3 regions of the Pseudoalteromonas sp. SWYJZ12 genome follow, and region 1 is predicted to be linked to each of the others. Evidence: predicted binding sites of a transcription regulator. Region 1 holds the regulator's gene; each other region holds the start of a gene.
The links. The regulator sigma-54, encoded in region 1, starts transcription at its own class of promoters, with help from an activator protein. The targets are predictions, from matches to a motif close to GTTGGCACGNNNNTNGNNT.
Positions count from the first base shown of each region.

Region 2: the regulator sigma-54 is predicted to act here: its motif matches at 1,272-1,290, upstream of I6F42_RS04900 (PA2169 family four-helix-bundle protein).
Region 3: the regulator sigma-54 is predicted to act here: its motif matches at 1,431-1,449, upstream of I6F42_RS17525 (diacylglycerol kinase family protein).

Region 1 covers NZ_JADYXH010000005.1:90,850-94,067, reverse strand. The annotation lists gene lptA (lipopolysaccharide transport periplasmic protein LptA) at 1-301, shown strand, start outside; gene lptB (LPS export ABC transporter ATP-binding protein) at 298-1,023, shown strand; gene I6F42_RS08385 (RNA polymerase factor sigma-54) at 1,093-2,592, shown strand; gene hpf (ribosome hibernation promoting factor) at 2,618-2,905, shown strand; gene ptsN (PTS IIA-like nitrogen regulatory protein PtsN) at 2,910-3,218, shown strand, end outside.
Region 2 covers NZ_JADYXH010000003.1:109,621-112,838, reverse strand. The annotation lists gene aceK (bifunctional isocitrate dehydrogenase kinase/phosphatase) at 1-201, shown strand, start outside; gene I6F42_RS04905 (LysR family transcriptional regulator) at 218-1,156, shown strand; gene I6F42_RS04900 (PA2169 family four-helix-bundle protein) at 1,334-1,777, shown strand; gene I6F42_RS04895 (biopolymer transporter ExbD) at 2,092-2,487, shown strand; gene I6F42_RS04890 (TonB-dependent siderophore receptor) at 2,732-3,218, opposite strand, start outside.
Region 3 covers NZ_JADYXH010000022.1:46,174-49,391, reverse strand. The annotation lists gene I6F42_RS17545 (DUF4124 domain-containing protein) at 1-305, opposite strand, end outside; tRNA gene I6F42_RS17540 (tRNA-Ser) at 797-889, opposite strand; tRNA gene I6F42_RS17535 (tRNA-Ser) at 942-1,032, opposite strand; gene I6F42_RS17530 (hypothetical protein) at 1,252-1,392, opposite strand; gene I6F42_RS17525 (diacylglycerol kinase family protein) at 1,720-2,589, shown strand; gene I6F42_RS17520 (DMT family transporter) at 2,627-3,218, opposite strand, start outside.

The sequences.
Region 1 (3,218 bases):
ACAATTATTAATTGCTACAGGTAGCCCTGCGCACTTTGAAGAAAAGCAATCAGATGGCACGACTATGAGCGCCAGTGCTGACGAAGTACGTTATGATGTATCTAAGCGTTTTTTAACGCTTGTTGGTAATGCACAAGTATCGCAAGCGGGACAAAAAATAAATGCTAAAAGCATTACCTACGATATAGAGCAGCAGCTAATCAGTGCCGAAAAAGATGAAAACTCAACTGACCGCGTTCACACAATTTTAGTGCCAATCGAGACTAAAAAAAGTAAAAAAAGCGACAAAGGTCAACCATGAGCACATTAAAAGCAGAGCTATTAGCAAAGAGCTATAAAGGCCGTGAAGTTGTAAAAAACGTCGGCCTTGAAGTCAAAGCTGGCAGTATTGTTGGCTTACTTGGCCCTAACGGCGCAGGTAAAACCACCACGTTTTATATGATAGTAGGACTTGTACCTAGCGACAAAGGTAAAATATCGATAGACGATAACGATATTACTCTTTTACCTATGCATAGTCGTGCTAGATTAGGCATTGGCTACTTACCGCAAGAGTCTTCAATATTCAGAAAGCTGACTGTTTATCAAAACTTAATGGCCATTTTAGAAACGCGCAAAGAGTTAAATAAACAAGCTAGAGAAGACACTCTCGATAAATTATTAGATGAATTTAGCATACAACACATTCGTGATAGCCAAGGTATGGCATTGTCGGGTGGCGAACGTCGTCGTGTGGAAATAGCACGTGCGCTGGCAGCAGATCCTAAATTTATATTACTAGATGAACCATTTGCAGGTGTTGACCCGATTTCGGTATTAGACATAAAGAAAATAATAGAACATCTCAAAAATCGTGGGATTGGTGTATTAATTACCGATCATAACGTAAGAGAAACCCTTGATGTTTGTGAAAAAGCCTACATTGTTTCTCATGGGGAGCTGATTGCATCAGGTACTCCAGAACACGTATTAAATGATAAAACAGTACGCGATGTTTACTTAGGCGAGCAATTTAGGCTGTAACATTTACGCCATGTCTTTAAGCATCTGCTAGTATTAATTATAACAACATAAAAGGATTGTTAGAGATACATGAGGCAATCACTACAGCTGCGCATGGGCCAGCAACTTACAATGACTCCACAGTTGCAACAAGCTATTCGTTTGTTGCAACTCAGTACATTGGATCTCCAGCAAGAAATACAAGAAGCTCTCGACAGCAACCCGCTATTAGAGGTTGAAGAAGCAGACTATTCCGAAGACGCTGCAGGTAAAAACGAGCAAAAAGCAGATACAGATGACATAACTGTTAGCGCATCTGCCGATGATGCTCCAAGCGAATATGAACAAGATAGTGGTGAAGCACTTGCAAAAGACACGCTAAGTGACGACATGGCTATGGATGTTAGTTGGGATGAGTACATGAGTGCCGCCCCAGCAGCATCATCGGGTCCGATGCCTGAAGACGAATCAATATACCAAGGTGCCTCTACTGAAACGCTCCATGAGTATTTAATGTGGCAGTTACAACTAACGCCATTTAGCCCTACAGACGAAGCTATTGCTATTGCTATTGTAGAAGCCGTCGATGATTCAGGTATTTTAACACTAAGCTGCGAAGAGATTTTAGAAAGCTTTAATCAAGAAAACGAAGATGATAACGAAGTCGAACTTGATGAAATTGAAGCTGTATTAAAACGCATCCAACTGTTTGATCCTGTTGGTATTGCTGCACGTAGTTTACAAGAGTGTTTGTGTATTCAGCTTAACCAGTTTGATAAAGAAACACCTTACATTAATGAAACAAAAATGATTTTAACCGAGCATATTGATTTATTAGCTGCTCGTGACTATCGTACATTAATGAAGAAAACTAAGCTCAAAGAAGAAGAGCTTAAAGAAGTAATGACATTAATACATACTCTTAGCCCTAAACCTGCAGATACTATTGTAAGAGAAGAATCTGAGTATGTTATTCCTGATGTGTCAGTTAAAAAAATTAAAGGCCGCTGGGTTGTTGAGTTAAACCCAGATAGCATGCCTAAAATTCGTGTTAATAGCCAATACGCGGCAATGTCTCGCACTGTAAAATCCAGTGGTGACAGCCAGTTTATTCGCTCGCATTTACAAGAAGCTAAATGGTTTATTAAAAGCTTAGAAAGTAGAAACGACACGCTATTAAAAGTAACAAATTGTATTGTTAAGCAACAACAAGGCTTTTTTGAACACGGTCCTGAAGCCATGAAACCAATGGTTTTAAATGATGTTGCTGAAATGGTAGAAATGCACGAATCAACAATTTCGCGCGTAACAACCCAAAAGTATATGCACACACCCCGTGGTATATTTGAGCTTAAATATTTTTTCTCAAGCCATGTAAGCACCGAAAACGGTGGTGAATGTTCATCTACAGCAATCCGTGCGCTTATCCGAAAATTAATCGCAGCAGAAAACTCAGCAAAACCATTGAGTGATAGCAAAATAGCGGATATATTGGCTGAGCAAGGAATTAAAGTAGCGAGACGTACAATCGCAAAATACCGCGAATCTCTGGCTATTCCACCGTCAAATCAACGTAAAAGTTTGATTTAAGACGCAAAAAAAGAGGGTAATGCTTATGCAACTAAACTTAACTGGTCGTCACGTAGAATTAACCGATTCACTAAGAGACTATATTAATACCAAATTTGCGAAGCTAGAAAGACACTCTGATCATATTAATAATGTTCATGTCATTCTCGATGTAGAAAAATTAAATCAAAAAGCAGAAGCCACCATACACGTAAGCGGTGCTGAGCTATTTGCCTCTACAGAACATCAAGATATGTATGCCGCCATTGACTCGTTGATCGACAAGCTCGATCGACAAGTAATTAAACACAAAGAGAAGCTTGCTCGACACTAATATGATGAAATTAAGCTCACTTATATGCCAGGACTGCAGCAAAGCTGCGGTCCTTTTTAATAGCAAAAAAAGAATTTTAGAGTTCATTAGCGAACTTGCTCACGACAAACTTCCGTATTTACCGCAACAAGATATTCTTAATGCTTTAATGAGCAGAGAGAAACTCGGTAGTACAGGTATAGGGCGTGGCATTGCCATTCCTCATGGAAGAATGAGCGGTGCAGAAGAGCCTTTGGCTTTAGTACTCGTTAGCGAAACTCCAATAAATTTTGATGCAATCGATAATCGCCCTGTTGATATTTTCGTCGCACTC
Region 2 (3,218 bases), on a different contig from region 1:
GTTGCACCACAAGATGTATTCCCAGAGCAGTTATGTACATTTGTAATGCCTAATCCTATGTATAAAAAGTTTTTTCTCAGCACTCATCCAGAGCTTATAGATGTTAGCTTTTGGAAGCAGGCGCAACAAAATATAAAAAATGGGCAGGTAAGTCATATTTACCCTTACCCGACAGCACAGCGATTTATCCATCACTGGTAGACGCAAAGGACACACAATGAATATAAGTAAAATAGATTTAAATTTACTCGTTTATCTCGATACATTGCTTCGAGAATGCAACGTAACACGCGCTGCTAATCAATTGAGTATTACGCAGCCCGCAATGAGTAATGGCCTTAAACGTCTTCGTAACTTATTTAACGACCCTATTTTAGTTCGTACCAGCGATGGTATGGTCCCGACAGAGCGCGCTTTAGAGTTACAACCCGTTATTCGTGGCATATTAATGACGCTTGAAGAAACCCTAGCACCTAATAGAGAATTTGAGGCAAGCCAGAGTAAACGTGTATTTAGAATAATGGCCAGTGATTACGCTGCAAGTACGTTAGCGCCAAAGCTTTTAAGTAAACTACACGAAGAAGCCCCCGATACTACTTTAGATATACTCACACCAAGTGATGTAACCTTTCATGACGTAGAAAACGGTAAAGTAGATATGGCAATCAACCGCTTTGAAAACTTACCTCAGTCTTTTCATCATAAACGTATTTGGAAAGACAGTTTTTGCTGCTTAGTTAAGGCCGACAACCCTATTATTGAAAACTTTAGCCTCGACAGCTACTTAAAAGCACGCCATATATGGGTGAGTAAAACAGGTTTTGGTGTAGGCGTGGGCATGGACCCTAAAGATGTGCAAAAACTTGGTTGGGTTGACGAAGCACTTGCCCACTTTGGTAAACATCGTAACATTGCCACTTTTACGCGTAACTATCATGTAGCGATTCATTTAGCTAAAGAGAAAAATTTAATTGCGACCCTTCCTTCAAAAGCCGCAAATATATACTTAGATGATCCGGGGCTTAAAATTTTAGAGCCACCGTTTCCAATTCCTCCTTTTGAGCTTGATATGATTTGGAGCCCACTGTTACATCGCGATGCGAGCCACATCTGGTTACGCCAAAAAGTAGCTGAAGTAGCTGAAGAGCTAAAATAACTTTATTACACAATATAATGTAAAAATTGCTAGGTTAATACTTTCCTCATTAACTTAGCCTCTTTCTGAAATTAAATTAAACCAATAAAATCAAATAACTACATAAAAATAAAAACGTGGAACATACATTGCTTTTATTAAATTGAACTATACATTCATTTAATAAAAGAGGTCATTATGAACACCCATCAAGGATCAGAAGTAAATCATATTACTGACATCATTCAAGTTATGAACAGCGGCATCGACTTTTATCAAAAAGCACAGGAAAAAGTTGAAGACCCTGCTATCGGCGCACTTTTTCAGCGTATGATAGATGCCCGAAAAGTGAGTGTTGAGCGTTTGCAGCCATATGCAATTAATGAAAAAGGCGAACGCGAAGATGGTTCATCTTTCGCAGTTGAAGCACGACGTGCATACACAGCCTTACTTACTACATTCACCTCACATAACGACAGCACGTATGTAAAAGAGCTTGAAGAAGTAGAAGATAAAACGCTTGTAGAAATTAAAGCCGCTATGGATAAACCACAACCGGCTGATTGCGAAGCTGCACTGGCTAAAACATTATTAACAATGCAAAGCTGCCATGCAGAAATGAGCCGTATGCAAAAGCAGTAAGCTTACATAACGCATAAATACAACCCAGCCTAGCGCTGGGTTTTTTATTGCCTCTCATACCAATCTGCATAAATCTTTAAGCAATTTAACGAATTAAATCACACTATAACGATGTTAAATAGACCCCATATATAAGCAAATTGGTACAAACACCACCTTATTTCGCCACATTTTAAATACATAATGAATACAAATATTTAATGTTATTAGAATATTTATTTAACCACGCTTTATTTTTGCTGTGCTAATTTTGTTAGTAGGTACCTAAAACCTTGCTGTGGCGCCGCAGCATTTAATTAAAAATAAGGTCCAATATGAAAAGTAAACTAACTAAACTGCAAAATAATGCTGATGTAGATATGACCTCGATGTTAGACATAGTGTTCATATTACTAATTTTCTTTATTGTAACTACATCTTTTGTAAAACCTGTGGCTATTGAATTAAACCGACCACTCGACAGCCCTCAAATAGATAAGCCTGTTAAAAATGCTTTATTTAGAATTGATGAAAGTAACGGAATATATTTTTCAGGGAGGTTAATTGATTTAGAGCAAGTTGCGACTAATTTAGCGATGTTCGCGGCTAAATATGAAATAAGTTCGGTACTTATAACCGCAGACGAAAACAGTACACATAATACTTTAATGAGTGTAATGAATAATATTAAGCAATACGATGATTATTCAATAAGTTTGATTTCTAAATAAAACAGCCCAATATAAAACTAAAAAAAGGGCCTTACGGCCCTTTGAGTTAAATAACGAAAGGGAGGTTACTTAACCTAAATTCTGGCTAATAAATCTATCTCTAGCAGCTATTGTCAGCGTTAACTGCGTTGAATTTAATTGCAATAGGCCAGCTATTGACGCATAAATTCGCCTTGTTTTCACTGAAAATCTCTGGCTAGAGAAATCAAAGTTTAAATATCTTAACCAGAGTTCAGGTTAGTAATTAAAAACGGTATTCTGCGCCTACGTAGTAGTAAGCTCCGTTAAATCCAAATGGAGCAGAACGACGTGAGTAGTCAAACACACCTGAGCTGCTTATTACTGTGTTGCCACTAGCATCCACAATAGTACCTGAGCGAGAGTTACCTATTTCGTTTTTATCTGGGTAAACGTCAAACAAGTTATTTGCACCAATGTTTACCGACAAATCTTCAGTAACGAAGTAGTTAACTTTAACGTCTGTTAAAATTTCTGCGCCATACGTTTGACGACCACCATCTTCTACTGTGTACTCACCAAAACGATTAAGAGACAGGTTAACTGTCCAATCGTCACGTTGATAAAGCGCACTTAAGTTAATACGATCCTCTGGTTGCCACTCTTCAATAATAGAGATGTCTTCAGCTGAAAATATATCTTCTACGTTTACTGTCTCAAGGCTTGAGCCAGCAGGCGAAAATAACGATACAACATCTGTTTTAGTAAAGTTA
Region 3 (3,218 bases), on a different contig from region 1:
TTAGCTGCGTATTCTTTTTGGCTTTGTGCAATAGATAGCTCGAGACGCTTTATTTCTCGTTCTATTTGTTGAACTTCTAAGTAGTCATCCACAGAGGTGTCGGTAATACCTTTACCGGGCGTAGAGCTTTTGTATGCTTCAATTACGTTTATATCTTTAAGAGTAATAACTTGTGCATCTTTAGCGCAAGGCGTTTGGCTAAAGGTAGGAACGCCCTTAATTACACACTTATACACTGTTGTACTTTGTGCCAAGGTAAAAAATGGTGCTGCCGCGCAAACTGATAGCAATATGAACCGGATCATAGCTAAACCTAAAGTGGCTAAAGTTATGTTAATAATGCCCTAAGTTATTACTAGGCACAATTTGTTTAGTTTTTATAATTTTTAGGCACAAAAAAACCACAATCAAGTGGTTTAAATTAAGTATGGTGGAGAGGGAGGGATAGACTTGCTTGCATCCATGTAATCAATCGCTGCGCGACGCTTGCAGCGGCCCAAAATGTTCCAGACATTTTGTCGAACCCTGTCGAGGGTTCTCACCCTCCCAATTTAGTATCGGTGTTAAATTTTAGGCACAAAAAAACCACAATCAAGTGGTTTAAATTAAGTATGGTGGAGAGGGAGGGATAGATTTGCTTACATCCATGTAATCAATCGCTGCGCGACGCTTGCAGCGGCCCAAAATGTTCCAGACATTTTGTCGAACCCTGTCGAGGGTTCTCACCCTCCCAATTTAGTATCGGTGTTAAATTTTAGGCACAAAAAAACCACAATTAAGTGGTTTAAATTAAATATGGTGGAGAGGGAGGGATTCGAACCCTCGATAGAGCTACAAACTCTATACTCCCTTAGCAGGGGAGCTCCTTCGGCCACTCGGACACCTCTCCAACGCCATAACCGTTTGTATTGATGGAAGTAAAAAAGCCACCAATTAAAATATGGTGGAGAGATAGGGATTTGAACCCTAGATGGGCTATAAACCCATGCCGGTTTTCAAGACCGGTGCATTCGACCACTCTGCCATCTCTCCGTGACGCAGAATAATACTTAGGTGATACCGCTGTGTAAATAGCAAAATGACTGTTTGCCTAAAAAATGTACGTAAATGAGGTTTTTTTTGTAAATAAGGGGAAATTAAGGCAATTTTTAATAAAATAAATAGGTTGCAGCAAACAAGGGGGAGCTAAATAAGTGACTTCATTTAGTGGTTGAGTGTTCGCTGCACCGAAAAATAATCATGGTTGGGTGATTATTTATATTGAGCTGCGCCGCTAAGTGCTAGTCTTTTACCAATAGTGTTAAGTCTAGCTAACATTCTTGCTTTACGGTTAGTTGGTTTAACTGCTACTTGAGCTGCTGCTGTTTGATTTAATGTGTTAATTGGTTTCATTATTTTGCTCCGGGTTGTATATGTTGAAATCGCGTGCATTTTGCACGTTGTTTGATTAAAAAGACAACGATAAAAATTGAGCCTGACGGATTAGTTAAACTAATCCTTATTGATTTTATTAACGTGCGGTTCAGTGTTTTTTATTATGGTTTTTGCATAAATAGTTAAAATAAAATCGGCTTTACTCTCACCAATACTGGTGTTTGTGTGTGTTTTTATTTATTTATATGCATTTTAAATAAACTTTTTTGACTAGTTATTCAGATTAAAAAAACTCAATTAAACTCTTTTTTATTCGTTCTTAAATACATTGTTGGAAACAAAAGCTTGTCACTACTAATAATTATTAAACCAAGTACAAAAAAACAGAGTGAAAAATCACTAATATGGCTTAAAAGCATTTGTAAAAAACGCAGTTTTTCTTATTGTATGTTTACTACAACGGGAAACTTTAACGATGACTGCGCTCAAATAAGGTTGCTACTGAGTAAATTTACCAAAGTAGTTGTACTTGGCGGAGACGGTACATTGAGCTTGGCGGTTAATGCGTTAATAGGGAGTAGCTGTACGTTAGCATTATTGCCTTGCGGTACAGGTAACGATTTCTCGAGAGGGTTTAGTTGCAAAGAAGATGATTGGCGAAAGGCACTATTTAATACACCGACAGCAGTTGATGTAGGAAAAATTAATAGCCGCTATTTTATTAATATTGCAGGGGTAGGGTTTGATGCTCATGTAGTTAAAGCGATTAATGCTAAAGCTAGTTTTTCATCTTTTGATTACAGTTGGACGAGCATTAAGGAGCTATTTTATTATCAAGCTCAGCAGTTACAAGGTACGTTTAATAACGATGTTTGGCAGTATCAAAATTTAATTACCGTATTTGCTAATCATAAGTACTTTGGTGGTGGTCTAGAAATAGCGCCAAAAGCAGATTTAACTGATGGGCTGCTTGAGTGTTATCAAATGCGATCGGGTGGGCTTTTTTATAATGTAATAAGCTTTATGAAGTTATTTTTTAAGCGCCATCAGCATATAAAAAACCTTAACTACAGTCGCTTAAATACAGCTTCCATAAAAACTGAAGGGTTATTGATTGAAGCAGATGGTGAACTGGTAGGTAAAACTCCTGCCGTTATTAGTGTACATGGGCAGGCTTTACTTTTTCATATGCCAATAAAAAAGCGCCTACAGTAGGGTAGGCGCTTTTACGTTAGTTGCGTTAATAACGCGTCTAACTGGGGACGGAGCCACTTTTAGCCATTGCTCTATTAGCTAAAAAGGCGTTAATTCGTTTTGTTGGAGTAAGCACAATGGCGTTACCTAATAGCACTAGGCTAAATCCTGCAAAGGTATTTGCGTGCCATTCAAAGCCTTCAAAAAAGCTACTCAGTGTTACTGCCACTAATGGGAATAAAACAATAACGTAGCTGGCTTTTTCAGGGCCTATATTTCTAAGTAGAGCAAAGTAGCAACCAAAAGCGATTACAGTGCCAAATATTGATAGATAAAGTAGTGATAACCAGTAACTTGGTGGAGCGTTTAAACTAAATTGCACATTGTTCATTAATACATATAAAGCCAAGCCTATAGCGCTGTATAACATACCCCATGCATTGCCTTGCAATACACCAATTTGTTTACGAGAATTACGAACGCTTACCATATTTCCCAATGAAGCCACAAAGGTGCCACCGAGGGCAAGTAGTAACCCGACCAACGCACCATTACTCAAGTCGAACTGCTGTAACTGTGGCCAAAACAGACACGTAATACCTAATACAGCGAGTACAGCACCTGTATAAATTCGTTTTGAGATTGGCTTA